2 regions of the Saccharopolyspora sp. NPDC000359 genome follow, and region 1 is predicted to be linked to the other one. Evidence: riboswitches for the same ligand, from Rfam matches in the RefSeq annotation. Region 1 holds a riboswitch; the other holds the start of a gene.
What was found. A riboswitch is a leader RNA that binds a small molecule or an ion and turns the genes downstream of it on or off. The one in region 1 is predicted to bind thiamine pyrophosphate.
Positions count from the first base shown of each region.

Region 2: another riboswitch for thiamine pyrophosphate. It lies ahead of ABT324_RS18965 (ECF transporter S component); the one in region 1 lies ahead of thiD (bifunctional hydroxymethylpyrimidine kinase/phosphomethylpyrimidine kinase).

Region 1 covers NZ_JBEPDU010000075.1:6,734-14,217, forward strand. Annotated here, with positions in the region: gene ABT324_RS31305 (GNAT family N-acetyltransferase) at 1-593, opposite strand, end outside; gene ABT324_RS31310 (hypothetical protein) at 858-1,781, shown strand; gene ABT324_RS31315 (hypothetical protein) at 1,794-2,195, shown strand; gene ABT324_RS31320 (hypothetical protein) at 2,336-2,485, opposite strand; gene tenA (thiaminase II) at 2,651-3,361, opposite strand; gene thiD (bifunctional hydroxymethylpyrimidine kinase/phosphomethylpyrimidine kinase) at 3,492-4,289, opposite strand; TPP riboswitch at 4,277-4,373, opposite strand; gene ABT324_RS31335 (biotin attachment protein) at 4,399-4,644, opposite strand; gene ABT324_RS31340 (hypothetical protein) at 5,040-5,777, shown strand; gene ABT324_RS31345 (hypothetical protein) at 5,958-6,155, shown strand; gene ABT324_RS31350 (AMP-binding protein) at 6,235-7,484, shown strand, end outside.
Region 2 covers NZ_JBEPDU010000028.1:51,020-58,503, reverse strand. Annotated here, with positions in the region: gene ABT324_RS18980 (ATP-binding protein) at 1-2,429, shown strand, start outside; gene folE (GTP cyclohydrolase I FolE) at 2,440-3,039, opposite strand; gene ABT324_RS18970 (helix-turn-helix transcriptional regulator) at 3,217-3,909, shown strand; TPP riboswitch at 4,069-4,181, shown strand; gene ABT324_RS18965 (ECF transporter S component) at 4,174-4,770, shown strand; gene ABT324_RS18960 (ABC transporter ATP-binding protein) at 4,767-6,206, shown strand; gene ABT324_RS18955 (energy-coupling factor transporter transmembrane component T family protein) at 6,203-6,907, shown strand; gene ABT324_RS18950 (transglycosylase SLT domain-containing protein) at 6,980-7,484, shown strand, end outside.

The DNA of each region.
Region 1 (7,484 bases):
AGCTCACCGAGCAGGTCCTCCTCGTGCACGACCCCGCGCCGCCCCAGCAACCCGATGACCGCCAACGGCCCGCGGGTCAGCAGCTTGACGGTCGCGGCGGAGACGTCGCCCTCCCACCCCAGCACGGCGGGCAGCAACCGCCCCTCGACGTGCGCGGCCAGCCAACGCCGGGCTTCCTCGGCGTCGGACACCGAGCGGGCCACGGCGAGAAGGTCGTCCGACAGCGGGAGCGGGTCGAACTCGCGCCGCGGCAGCGCGTGCCGCAACCAGTCCACCAGCGTCCCGGCGTCCGCGGCGTTGATCGGCGCCCCGGGCAGGGCGCGGGCGCGCGCATCGGCTGAGCAGGCTGCGGCGAGCAGACCGGGGTCGGCGACCGCGACCGGCTCGCCGGAGTCGTCGAGCACGTGGATCGGCCCGAACCCGTGCGCACCGGTCGGCGAGCTGTAGACGACGTCGGTGCCCAGCCGCAGCCCTCCGACGGTCAGCCGCAACTGCCCCTCGGCGACCGGCGTGTGCGTCTCGGCCAACCAGCGCCGCAGCAGCACCGAGGCTCGCTGGTGCGCCTGCCCGGCAAGGTCCACTCCACTCGTCACGCAATGCTCCTCGAACCGCGGGTATGTGAGCGGAGCCTAACCTAACCGCGCGGCTCGGCGACAGGGTCGGTGAAACCCCTGGTGCAGCGCCGTGCACTGTGGACTGTCCGAGCCCTTCGTCACGCAGCGCAAGCTGGACGCGCGAAACTCGACCACCACTACCTGATCCGGTGATGATCGTTGTGTTTCGCTGGGCGAACGCGGAGCATCGCCCCTACTCTCCGACCTACCGAATCGGCCCACCGCCCGGAGAGGAGTTCACCCATGGATGACACCGACTCCGTCGTTCCGCTCCGGCCGGGATTCGACATCCAGGTCCGCGGCTTCAACCGCAGCCAGGTCATCGACCACATCGAGCTGCTGGAGGACCAGCTGCGGCTGCTCACCATCGACCGCAACGAGGCCGCCCAGCTCAACACCGACCTGCGCAAGCTCTGCGACGACACCCGCCGCAGCCTGGACGCGGCCGAGCAGCGCCTCCGGCGCATCGAGTCCTCCGACACCGGGCTGCCCGCCGCGTCCCAGCGGGTGCAGAACATGCTCTCCATCGCCGAGGAAGAGGTGCAGACCCTCCGCGACCAGGCCCAGCGGCAGGCCGAGATCATCCGCGGCACCGCCGAGACCGAGGCGCGCGAGCTGATCAGCGAGGCCGAGCGCAACGCGAGCGAGCTGCGCGAGGAGTGCAGCAGGCTGATCTCCGACGTCGAGGAGCGGCGAGCCCGCCTGCACCGCGAGCACGACCAGAAGGTCAGCGAACTGCGCTCCCGGGAGCACCGGATGCGGCAGAACATCCGCGCGGAGTACAAGCGGGTCATCGACGCCGCGCAGGAGGAAGCCGACGAGCTCATCGCCCAGACCCGGCGGCAGTGCGGGCAGTGGGACGCCGAGACCGAGCAGAGGCGCCTGCAAGCGCTGGAGGAGATCCAGGCCCAGCAGACCCGCCTGGAAGAACTGCGCGCCGCCGCGCTGGCCTCGATGGAGCAGGCGCAGCGCATGGTCGACGCCTCCGTCGACGAGCTCCGCACTCCCCCCCCGGCCGTGGAACCGGAGCCCGAGCCAGAGGCCCAGCTACCGCTCCAGCTGCCCACGCAGCGCGAGGACGTGCAGACGTTCCTCATCCCACTCGACGGTCAGCACCCCAGCACTAACGGTGCGACCCCGAAGCCCGGACCTGCCAGACAGAACTGATCGGAGCATCTCGTGGAACTGCTCGTGCTGATGTTCGTCACCGGATTCGCACTGGCCACGCTGATCTTCTGGCCGCTGCTGCACCGCGCGAACCGCCAACTCGGCGAGCAGGAAGCCGCCCCGCGCGGCAAGCACGCACTGCGCACCCCGGTCCCGGTGCCCCCGACGGTCACCCGCCGGACGACCACCCCGCCGCAGCCCGCCCCGGAGCCCACCGACCCCGAGCAGCCCGCCGCCGAGGCCGGGCCCACCGGAGCCCCGGAAGTCGCTGAAGTCGCCCCGACCCAGCGCACGGCGGAACCCGTGGACCTCCCCGAACTGCCGACCGACCTCTACGAGAAGCACTTCGAGGCCAAGTTCAACCGATCCCGCCAGCGCCTGGCCCGCCTCCGCACCGAGATCAGCAAGGAATGACAGGGAGTTCTTCCCGGGCACCTCGCGTGGCGGTGCGGGTAGCGGAACCTCAGCGGCGGTGCGAGCTGCGAGTGCGAGACACACACCAATGCTGTTCGCACGACCTGGTGCTAGGCGCCGGTTCCAGTGGGTGTTATTAGTCAGTCCTCGGGAGCTGCGAGCTGGTCGGGCTCGGCTTCCTGGGACTCCGGGACCTGCTGGTCGGTTCGGCGTTCGGCCCAGTAGAACGGCGCAGCAGCGAGCACGGGCACCAGCATGCCCAGCAGAACGATCAGAAGTGAAGAGCCCACGGCGCCTGAAACCCCGATTGCGATGGGAAGAATCCATGCCGCGAACAGGCATGTCGCTGGGCACATCGTTCGGGCTCTCGGCATTCGTTACGCCGCCGATCATGTGCCCCGGGTCACATTTGCGCCCAGCGACTTCCCTTGTCCCGCAACGGGTTTCGGCGCGGTCTACCGAAGGTACCGCGCGGTCGGCCACGCCTCCTTGGTCCAGGCGCTGTTCCAGAACAGCCACTCGTACTCGGTGGCCCGGGTGAACGCCGCCAGCATCTTCTGCCGGGTCTGCTCGTCGGCGCTCGCCGCGACCCGGTCGACGAGCTCGCGGGCGGTCAGCACCGCGGCGGCGAACTCGTCGTCGGCGTAGGTCTGGATCCAGGCCCGGTACGGGTGCTCGTCGGCACCACCGGTGGCCTCCAGGATCGTGGTGCCCACGTGCTGGTACACCCAGAAGCACGGCAGGACCGCCGCCAGCAGCACCGGGTAAGGCTCGGTCAGCGCGGTCGCACGCAGGTACGAGGTGTAGGCCAGGCAGGATGGGGAGGTGCCGATCCCGGCGATCTCCTCGTCGGTCAGCCCGAACTCGGCGACGTACCCGGCGTGCAACCGGCGCTCCTCGACCAGCGCACCCTGGGCCGCGCCGGACAGGAACGCGGCGTCCTCGGGGTTGTCGGCCCGGGACGCCGCGGCCGCCAGGGCCTGCGCGAAGCCGACCAGGTAGCGGGCGTCCTGCACGATGTAGAAGGCGAACACGTCGCGGTCCAGGGTGCCGTCGGTCAGCGCGGCGTTGAACGGGTGCTCGACGATCGCGCGCTGCAGGTCAGCGGTGTGCGCCCAGGCCTGCGCACAGAAGCCGTCGGCGGGCGGTTCGGGCAGCTTGCTCATCCGGAGTCCTCATCTCGGGGTCGCGCGGTCCCGGTGGGGCTCAGGCGTCTGAGCCCCACCGGATTCGCGTGGATTCGGGCACGACGACCGGCGCGTCGTCAGGTCGACGCGCCGGGTTCACCGGGTCTGGTCACCACCAGTGGTGGAAGTGGTGCACCGGGCCGTGGCCGTGGCCGACGTCCAGGCGCTCGGAGGCGCGCAGCGCCTCGGTCAGGTAGGCCTTGCTCTCGCGCACCGCCGTCAGCCAGTCCGGGCGCTGCGGGCGCAGCGCCGCGATGGCCGCCGAGAGGGTGCAGCCGGTACCGTGGTCGTTGCTGGTCACGACCCGTTCGCTGGCCAGGAGCTCGGAGACGCCGTCGCCGTGCAGCAGGTCCACACTGGACTCACCGGCCAGGTGACCACCCTTGAGCAGCACCTGCTTGGCGCCGAGCCCGGCGAGCCGCTCGGCCTGGGCTGGCATGCCGTCGACGTCGGTGAGCTCCGGCTCGCCGAGCAGGTCCGCCGCCTCCGGCAGGTTCGGGGTGATCAGGTCGACCCGCGGCAGCAGCTCGTCGCGCAGCACGCCGACCGCCTCCGGAGCGAGCAGCCGGTCCCCGCTCTTGGCGACCATCACCGGGTCCAGCACCACGTGCGGTGGCGCGTAGCGGTCCAGCACACCGATCACCGCGCGGATCACCTCGGCGTTGGCCAGCATGCCGATCTTGACCGCGTCCACCCGCACGTCGTCGAGCAACGTGACCAGCTGCGCGGTGATGAACTCCGGCGGCACCTCGTGGACCTCGGCCACCCCGGTGGTGGTCTGCGCGACGAGCGCGGTCATCACGGACATGCCGTAGGCGCCGTGCGCCGAGAAGGTCTTCAGGTCGGCCTGGACACCGGCGCCACCGCTGGGATCGGTGCCCGCGATGGTCAGCACGTTCGGAACCATGACGTCCCTCCGCTAGTACGAGCTAGGTCAGGTTCAACGGGTCTGTTCTCAGCCCGGCCGCCCCGGGCACCCCGCGTCACTCGCCCCAACCTAACCCGAACCGCACCGGTCAGTCGATGAGCCCCACCACCGCACCCGCGCTGAGCACCTCACCGGCCCGCACCTGGTGCCAGAGCGTCCCGGTCGCCAACGCGCGCACCCAGCCGACGTCGCCACCGGCCGCCCGGACCTCGGCCAGCCGGTCGCCGACGTGCACCGCGCTCCCGTCGGCGGCCAGCCACCGCACCAGCACCCCGCGCATCGGAGCGCGCCCCGCCGGACGGCGCCCCAGCGCGGGGAACACCAACTCGGTCATCCCCGCCCCCTCCGCGAAAGCCCCAAGCATCGCTCCGGCCGCCCGCACCAACAAGACCGCCGCGGCGCCACCCTCCCGATGGCCGACCACGAACCGGGACGAACCAGGCAACACCGACCGCGGCTGGCACGCCCAGCACCGCCGGGACCACGCGGTCAGGCCCGCGTCCACCTCCCCAGCCAGGGGCCGCAGCGGCGCGGGCTCGTCCGCGAGCGGGACCGGCAGCAGCTCAGCGCCCTCCCGCCAGCACTGTTCCCGGAACCGGTTCTCGCGGCCGGCGGAGTCCGCGTCCACTCCTCGATCAACATCGCGGTGCGAAAGCGATCGATTTCACAGCGTGAAGGGGCCCACCGGCAGGCAAGGTGAACCTTCCTCGCGGATTAAACTCGGCGACGATGGAAACCACGACCGATGCTCCGAGCTTCGCCCGTTCCCGGCGGCCCCGCCGACCGGAGGATCCCGCGCGGATCTGGGCTCCGCTGGCGGACCTGACCGAGGCCGCCGTCGCGGCCGCCGGATCCGGGACCGTGGCGATCACCCGCGGCTTCGACCGCAACAGCCGCCAACGCGCCAAAGCCCTGCGCGAGCTGCTGGACCAGCAGGACGTTCCCGCGATCGAGGTGACCCCAGCGCCCGGCAGCGACCGGCTGCTGGCCGACGTCGAGGTCACCGCGGTGGTCAACCTGATCGGCGCTGGCTCGTGGCAGCCCTACCGCGTCGCCGCGCAGCTGCGCGCCCCGGTGCTCACCCCGAAGCCCGGTGACGACGCCGGTGAGCAGGTCACCCGCGACGTGATCGCGCTGGTCGGCGACTCGGGCAAGCGCGACGTGGCGCTCTCGCACGTCGCGGTGCGCTCCGAGGACCCGGCCGCCAGCCGGTTGACCCTCACCCACGGCGGCGAGCAGCTGACCGTAGCCGGTGGCTGGCTGACCGTGGCGGTGGCAGGCCACGAGCTGCAGGTGCAGGTCGGCGGCGCGGACGTCGCCGAGCAGACGATCACCACCGGCGAGGTCCGGGTGGAGGCCTTCGACGCGCCGCACCGGCTGGTGCGCGACGAGCTCCCGATCGCCGACTTCGAGGGTGCGGTCACCTTCACCGCCGAGCCCGAGGGCCTGGTCGTCCGGCCGGTCTGATCGCTGCCGACCACCACGTGGCGGCGGGCGACCGCCCGGCGCCTTGCCACACCTGAACCAGGCGTTTTCGCCATATTCCGAAAAACTTGCCACAACCGCCGTCACACCCGGTGCGCCGCGGCGTCCCTCGACCAAGGACCGCGCGGGGACGCACGCACTGCACAGGGAGGCTGGGGAATCGTGGAGCCCACCAAGGAGTGGCACGTGAGCTGCCGCGATGTCGCCGGGAGGCGACGCGACTTGTCGGTGTTCATCAACCAGGGCGACGTGGTCGTGGTGGCGCCGCCCGGCGAGACGGCGGTGCTCTCACCGCTGGAGGTGGGGCGCCTGCGGGCCGTGCTGCGCGATGCGGTGGTGTCGGCGGCAGATCAGGCCTGACCAGTTCGGGCCTTCCCAGTTACGAGCTGGATGGGTCAGTATCTACTCTCGAGTAGCTCGCCGACCGAGAGGTGGATGCGTGAGCGTGTTGAGGCAGCGGGGCGCGGCCGTGCTCAATCGCGCGGGTTCTGGCGCGCACACGGCGTTCGTGCTGGCCAAGCAGGGTGTACTCCGCCCCTTGCGCCCGGACAAGGTGCTGCGGATCCTGCGCGCCTGGCGCCACTGGGGCACCACCCCGCCGCTGGGCTACGCGGTCGGCGCCGTGCGCCACCCGGACCGCCCGGCGCTGATCGACGAGCGGGGCGCGCTCAGCTACCTCGAGGTGGAGCAGCGCACCTCCCGGCTGGCCAACGGCCTGCGCAAGCGCGTCAAGCGCGGCACCCGCATCGGGGTGCTGTGCCGCAACCACCACGGACCGGTCGAGACGATCGTCGCCGCGGGCAAGCTGGGCGTGGACGTGGTGCTGCTCAACACCGGGATGAGCGGCCAGCAGCTCGCCGACGTGATCGCCGAGCAGCAGGTCGGTGTGCTGGTCCTGGACGCCGAGTTCCGCCGCCAGCTGCCCGAGCTGCCCGCCGGGGTGGACCAGGTGCTGGCCTGGACCGACGGCACCACCCGGCGCGACACGCTGGAGCACCTGATCGCCACGTCCTCGCCGCGGCGCCCGGCCAGGCCACGTCGGCACGCCCGAATGATCGTGCTGACCTCCGGCACCACCGGCACGCCCAAGGGCGCGCGCCGCCCGGACCCGCCGAGCCTGGCCCCGGCCGCCGCCGTCCTGTCCCGCCTCCCGCTGCGCAGCGGCGAGCGGATGCTGGTCAGCGCACCGCTGTTCCACACCTGGGGGCTGGCCGCGTTCCAGCTCGGTGCAGTGCTCGGCGCGACGCTGGTGCTGCGCCGCAAGTTCGACCCCGAGCAGGCGCTGGCCTCCGTGCAGCGCAACAGGTGCACCGCGCTGTTCGCCGTCCCGGTGATGCTCCAGCGCCTCCTGGACCTGCCCGAGCAGGTCCGCGACCGCTACGACCACAGCACGCTGCGGATCGTGGCCAGCAGCGGCTCGGCGCTGCCCGCGGACCTGGCCACCCGGTTCCAGCACGCCTTCGGCAACGTGCTGCACAACCTCTACGGCTCGACCGAGGTGTCCTGGGTGAGCATCGCCACCCCGCAGGACCTGCGCGCGGCCCCGGCCTCGGCGGGCCGCCCGCCGCGGGGCACGACGGTGCGCATCCTCGCCGCGGACGGCACCGAGGTGTCGCGCGGCGAGACCGGGCGCATCTTCGCGGGCAACGACATGCTCTTCGAGGGCTACACCAACGGCGGCGGGCGGGA
Region 2 (7,484 bases), on a different contig from region 1:
AGCAGCGCCTGGTCGGGCGCGCGCGGGAACTCGACCAGCTGACTTCGGCCGCATCCGAGGCCCTCGAGCGGCGCGGACTCCGCTTGGCACTGGTCGCCGGGGAGCCGGGAGCGGGCAAGACCGCCCTGGTCGAAGCCCTGACCAGGGAGCCGGCCGTCGCTGGGTGGACCGCCGCGTGGGGCCGCAACCCCGAGCACGAGGGCGCACCGGCCACCTGGCCGTGGATCCAACTGCTCGACGGCGTCGCGGCGTCCTCAGGTGTGCCCGCCCCGGAGGTGTTCGCCGAGGCCGACGACGCCGTCGCGGCCCGCTTCCACGCGCGGCGCAGCGTGGTGTCCTACCTCGCCACCGTCGCGGCCGAACGCCCGGTGCTGCTGGTCCTGGACGACCTGCACCGCGCCGACGAGGAGACGTTGGCCCAGCTCACGGCGCTGATCACCGAGCGCGTTGACCAGCCGGTGCTGGTGGTCGGGACGTACCGCAGCACGGAGCTCTCCCCCGGCCTGGCCGAAGTGCTGGGCCGCAGCGCCGGGTCCGAGCCCACCCGGATCTACCTCGGTGGCCTGTCCCGGGAGGCCGTGGGCGAGCTCGCCCGCGCCACCGCTCAGCACAGCGTTCCCTCGGAGGTCGCGCAGGTCATCCACGACCGCAGCGGTGGCAACCCGTTCTTCGCCCGGGAGCTGGCCCGGCTCTTCGACACCGAGGGCGACGCCGCGCTGCACGCGGTTCCCGCCGGGGTCCGCGACGTCGTGCGGCACCGGCTCAACGCGCTGCCCGACACCGCCCGCACCGTCCTGCGGCAGGCCGCCGTCATCGGCGACGAGGTCGACATCGACCTGCTGGTCCCGCTGAGCGGTGACGAGGAACGGGTGCTGGACGCCGTCGACTCGGCGGTGTTGCTGGGGTTCCTGGTCGAGACCGGGGCCGAGCGACTCCGCTTCGCCCACGCCCTGGTCCGCGACACGGTCCACGACGAGGTGTCGGGGCCGCGGCGGAGCCGCTGGCACGCCGAGGTCGCGCAAGTCCTCGAACGGATCCGGCCCGAGGACGTCGAGGCGATCGCCCACCACCTCCTCCTCGCCGAGAGCAGCGCGACGGCGCGCAAGGCGGCGCACTACGCGGCACTGGCGGCCCACCGGGCGGAACGCCGCTTCGCCCCGCACGAAGCCGCCCGGCTGTGGGCGGCGGCGATCGCCGCACACGACCGGTCCGGGTCCGACAAGCCGCGGACCAGGCTCGGCCTGGTCATGGGCCGGGTACGAGCGCTGGCCATCACCGGGGACCTGGCGGCGGCGCGCACGCACCGGGTCGAAGCGATCACCGCGGCGGAGTCGCTGGGCGACGCGGGGTCGACGGCGCGGGTGATCGGGGCGTTCGACGTGCCGGGGATCTGGACGACGAACGACGACCCGGCGATGTCCGCCCAGGTGGTGGCGGTGACCGAGCGGACCCTCGCCGCCCTCCCCGAGCACAGCACCGCGCAGCGGGCACGCCTGCTCGCCACGCTGGCGATGGAGCTGCGCGGCACCGGCGCCCGCCGCGGGCGCGAGGCCGCCGACGAGGCCGTGTCACTGGCCCGCTCGCTGCCCGACCCCGAACTCCTCGCCTTCGCCCTCAACGGCCAGTTCATGCACACCTGCGACCGGCCCGGCCTGGCTCCCGAACGCGCGCGGATCGGCCGCGAGCTGGTCGACCTGGCCGCCCGGAACGAGCTCGTGCCGTTCGAGGTGCTCGGCCACCTGGTCCTGCTCCAGGCCCACTGCGCGCTGGCCGAGTTCGACGTGGCCGACGCGCACGCCGCAGCCGCCGCCGAACTGGGCGAACACCACGAGCTCCCCCTCGTCGCCGTGTTCACCAGGTGGTACGGCGCGGTCCGCGCAGCTGCCACCGGTCACAGCTCCGCAGCCGAGGCCGCCTACCGAACCGCGGCGGCGCAGCTGACCGGCACCGGGATGCACGGGGTCGAGCACGGCACGCTCCCGCTTGCCCTGCTGTGCTCGCGGATACAGGACAACCGACCAGCCACAGTGGACTTGGCAGACGACTGGGGTCCGTTCCTGCCCTGGGTACGCCCGCTCGCGCTGCTCGACGCGGGCGACCACGGCGCTGCGGCGGCCGCAGCGCGCGAGATCCCGCCACCACCGCCCGACCTCCTGCACGAGGTCCGCCTCTGCCTCACCGCTGCCGCCGCGGTCCGCCTGGCCGACCGGAGGCTGGCCGAAGAAACCTACACCGCACTGGAACCGGCCGAATCCGAGCTCGCGGGGGCGGGCAGCGGTCTGCTCACCGCAGGCCCCGTCGCACAGCACCTCGCAGCGCTGGCCACCGCGCTGGGCAACCCCGGAGCAGCACGACGGCACCGCGACCGCGCAGCGAAGATCACGCAGCAGGCCCGGAGCACGGCATCTCGCGCACCCGCCCAGACCTGATCTGCGCGGGTCAGGCGTTGACGCCGGTGAGGGCGAAGAACTCCTGCCGGGAACGGGCGTCCTGGCGCAGGGTGCCCAGCAGGGTGGAGGTCACGGTGTTGGAGCCGGTGGCCTGCACGCCGCGCAACGTCATGCAGGTGTGCTCGGCTTCGATGACCACGCCGACGCCCTTGGGCTGCAGGTGCTCGCACAACCAGTCGGCGACCTGCTTGGTCAGCCGCTCCTGCACCTGCGGGCGGCAGGCGAAGTGCTCGACCACGCGCGCCAGCTTCGACAGCCCGAGGATCCGCTCGCCCGGCAGGTAGCCGACGTGCGCGGTGCCGACGAACGGCAGCAGGTGGTGCTCGCACACCGACCGGACCGGGATCGACCGCGCCAGCACCAGCTCGTCGTAGCCCTCCTCGTTCGGGAAGGTCGTCAGGTCGAACGGGCGCGGGGTGAACAGCTCGGCGTAGGCGCGGGCCATCCGGCCCGGCGTGCCCCGCAGGCTCTCGGAGTCTGTCGCGACGCCCAGCGCCCGCAGCAGGTCCCCCGCAGCCCGTTCCGCGGCGTCGAGGTCGATCTGGCCAGCGGGCTCGTTGGCGACGTGCAGGGCGGGTGCGGTTGTCATGTCTTCCTCCGGGTCGACGCGGCCGGTGCTCGCGACCGCGGCGGGTGGCCCAGGTCCACCCCTATTTCGCCAATCAACGTTAGTCTTATTGAGGGACCTCGGTCAACGTTCCCGGTCGCCGGGCCGCTGACTGGATTCCACCCATTGAGATGTGCCCGAGAGCGCTAGGGTTGGACCATGGACAAGGCCGGTTCGGCGATGACCGCGGTGGCCGCGTTGGACGACGAGCTGCGGCGCGGCATGTACGACTACATCCGCCGCGCGCGGCGGCCGGTGGGCCGCGACGAGGCCGCCTCGGCGGTCGGCATCTCCCGCAAGCTCGCCGCCTTCCACCTCGACAAGCTGGTGGCGGCGGGCCTGCTGTGCGCGCGGTACGAGCCGCTGGACGGGGTGCGCAAGGTCGGCCGCACCCCCAAGGTCTACGAACCGGCGCGCACCGACATCCGGATCAGCATCCCGCCCCGGCGCCACGACCTGCTGGCCGACATCCTGGTGGACGCGGTACTCACCGAAGGTGACCGGGAGAACGCCACCCAAGCGGTGATGCGCGTGGCACGCGAGCGCGGGCACGACCTCGGCAGGGCCGAGCGGGAGCGCACCCGTCCAGGTCGACTCGGCGCCGAGCGCGCGCTGACCCGGGCGGCGGAGGTGCTCGCCGACCACGGGTTCGAACCGGACCGGGAGGCTCCGGGCTGCGTGCGGCTGCGCAACTGCCCGTTCCACCCGGTGACCTCGCGGTCCCCGGAGCTGGTGTGCGGCTTGAACCACGCCTTCCTGCAGGGCTTCCTCGCGGGGCTCCAGGCCCGCACGACCGAAGCCGTGCTCGAGCCGCGCGCCGGTGAGTGCTGCGTCGAGCTGCGCAGCACCTGACGCCCCACCAGAGGTCCACAGTGGACGTAGCGAGGCCGACGCGCCTCGCCGCGTCACGAGCCCACTACTCCCCGTGGCTGATCCACTGCGGATGGTGCGCCTGCTCGGAGTGCTCTCACCCACCGGTGTCCGGGGTGGTGCGCCGAAGGTAGGGTGTGTGGCCGATGACAGGGGAGCGCCGTGGTGAAGGGCGCTGAGAGTGCGGGTTGAGCCGCAGACCCTCCGAACCTGCTCCGGTTAACACCGGCGAAGGGAGTTCTAGTGGTGCGCGATGCCGCCTTCCGCTACCGGACCATCGACTTCGTCACCGTCGCGATGCTGGGCGTCGCGGTCGGCGTGGCGTTCTGGGGCTGGGCGCAGCTCTACCAGGTGCTGAGCACCTTCTCCGCGTTCGCGTTCCCGCCGAGCTCGGGGCTGTTCGGCGGCGCTTGGCTGCTCGGCGGGGTGATCGGCGGGCTGGTGGTCCGCAAGCCCGGTGCCGCGCTGCTGACCGAGGTGGTCGCCGCGTCCGTGGAGGCGCTGCTGGGCAACAGCTGGGGCTTGTCGACGGTGATCTCCGGGTGCGTCCAGGGGTTCGGCGTCGAGCTGGTGCTGGCCGTGTTCCTGTGGAAGCGGTTCGGCCCGCTGGTCGCCGCGCTGGCGGCTGCGGTGGCCGCCGCGTTCGAGTCGTTCTACGAGTGGCAGGTCTACTACACCGACTGGGCGCTGCCCTACCAGCTGGCGCACCTCGGGTTCTTCGTGGTGTCCGGCGTGGTCATCGCCGGGTTCGGCGGCTGGGCGCTGGTGCGCGGGCTGGCCGCGACCGGGGCGCTGGACGCGTTCGGGCCGGGCCGGGAGCACCACGAGCGGGCGGCGGTGTGACGACCTCGACGGACCTGCGCGCGGAGCTGCGAGGCTTCGGCTGGCGGCCGCTGGGGCGGCGCACGCCCACCGTGCAGGGGCTGGACCTGCGGATCCAGCCCGGTGAGCGGGTGCTGCTGGCCGGGCCGAGCGGGGCGGGCAAGTCGACCGTCGTGCACGCCCTGGCCGGGGTGCTCGGCGGGGCGCTGCCGGGCGAGCTGAGCGGCGAGGTCCGGGTGCACGGCCAGATCGGGCTGGTGCTGCAGAACCCCGGGGCGGCCCTGGTGGCGGACCGGATCGGGCGCGATGTCGCCTTCGGCCCGGAGAACGCCGGGGTCGCGCCGGAGGAGATCTGGCGGCGGGTGGCCGAAGCCCTCGAGCTGGTCGGGCTCCCCCACCCCACCGACCACCCGACGTCGGCGCTGTCCGGCGGTGAGCTGCAGCGGCTCGCCCTGGCCGGGGTCCTGGCGCTGCGACCGTCGATGCTGCTGCTGGACGAACCGACGTCGATGCTCGACCCGGACAACGCCGAGCGGGTGCGCGCGGCGGTGGCCGACGTCGTGGCCAACACCGGCGCTTCGCTGGTCGTGGTGGACCACCGGGTCGGCCCGTGGCTGGAGCTGGTGGACCGCGTCGTCGTCCTCGACTCCGCCGGTCAGGTCATGCACGACGTCGACCCCGAGACCTGCCGGGCCCAGCTCACCGATGAGCTCGGCCGCGCCGGGGTGTGGATGCCCGATCTGCCCGCGCCCGCGCCGACAGAGGTGCCGACGGCGCTGGTGGCCCCGGGCTCCCCCGGCCCGCAGCTCGAAGCGCGGAAACTGGGCGTGGACCTGGTGGCTCGCCGGATGCGGACATCCGCTGCGGTGACCGCCCTGGATGATGTCTCCACCTCGGTCTCACCGGGCCAGGTCTCGGCGTTCACCGGAGCGTCCGGTGCGGGCAAGTCCACCCTCCTCGCCGCGCTGGCGGGCCTGGTCCGCCCCGACCGCGGGAGCATCGACGGCACCCCCGTGCCGCTGCACCGGATGAGGTCCGCCGACCTCGCGCGGACGGTCGGCTGGGTGCCGCAGAACCCGGAGCACGGCTTCCTCACCACCAGCGTGCGCGAGGAGATCGCCCGCACCGGGATGCGGCTGGGCGCCCCGGTCGCGGTCGACGAGGTCCTGGAGGTGCTCGGGCTGAGCGCACTCGCCGGGGCCAACCCCTACCGGCTCTCCGGCGGGGAACAGCGCCGGGTCGCGCTCGCCGCGGCGCTCGCGCACCGGCCCGGCGCCCTGATGCTCGACGAACCGACCGTCGGGCAGGACCGCCGCACCTGGGCCGCGATCGCCGGGTGGGTGCGGGCCGCTGCCCGGTCTGGCGCCACCGCGGCCGCCTCCACCCACGACCCGGTGCTGATCGAGTTGGCCGACCGCGAGACGCGGCTCCACCGGGGGCGGGTGTTGGCGCGATGAGCGGTGTGCTGGCCAGGGTGAACCCTCTCGTGCTGGTGTCGGTTGGCCTGCTGGCGCTCGTCGCCTCGCTCGGAGTGCGCTCACTGCCCACCGCATTGATCACCTCGGGCGCCTACGTGCTCGCCATGGCGCTGATGCTCCCGGCGCGCTCCGGCCACCCACTGCGGTTCCTCACGGTCGTGCTGGGCGGTCTCTCGGTCGCCTACTCGACGTGGCTGCTCGGCGGTGGGCACCTCGACGTCGCCGCCACCGCGGGGTTGCGGATCGTCGTGCTGGCGCTGCCCGGGGTGGCCGTCGCGCCGCTGATCGAGCCGATGGCGCTGGCCGACCAGCTCGGGCAGCGCCTGCGCCTGCCGCACCGCTTCGTCGTGTCGTTCGCCGCGGCGCTGCAACGGTTCGAGCAGCTCGGCCAGACCTGGCAGCACCTCTCGCGGGCCCGCCGCGCACGCGGGTTCGGTCCCGGTCGCGGACCGCTCTCCCGCGCCCGCCACGCCGCCTCGGTCACCTTCGGACTGCTGGTGAGCACCATGCGCGAGGCCACCAGCGCCTCGATCGCGATGGACGCCCGCGGGTTCGCCCGCGCCCGGCGGCGCACCTGGGCGGAACCGGCCCCCTGGACCGGGACGGACACCGCCGTCCTGCTGGTCGGCGTGCTGCTCGCCGCCGTTCCCCACGCAGCCGGGGTGCTGGGCGCCGCCTGATTGACCACGGCGCGTCGGCCGGTGGGCACGTGCCGTGGTCTGGTCGAATGTGGGCATGCGACTGGAGGTGCGATGACGAGGAGGAGCAGGTGGCGCTGGTTCGCCGCGTGCGCGCTCGTGGCGGCGACGACGGGATGCGCGGCTGCGCAGGACGCCGCTCCGGCCGCTCCAGCCGAGTCGGCCGCGCCGACCTCGGCCGCACCGGACACGGCCGCCCAGGACCCGGCTCGGTTCGCCGAGCAGGTGCTCGCCCGAGCACGGGAAGCCGGTGTCGATCCGCAGCTGCTGATGGCGATTCTCCACAACGAGTCCTACAAGCCGCACGACCCGGCCGCCGAGCGCGCCTGGTTGCAGATCGACCCGGACGCCGCGCTGGGCGTGGCGAACATGCACCGGGTCGCCTTCGACGAGGTCAAGGCCGACCGCGACTTCGCCGACCGCGACTGGCTGGAGCTCCCCGACGACCCGGACCTGGCCATCCGCGCCGCGGCCTGGTACCTGCACGACCTCGCCGCGATGCTGCCGGACCAGCGGTCCTCCGCGCACACCACCGAGGAGCTGCTGGCGCTGGGCTACA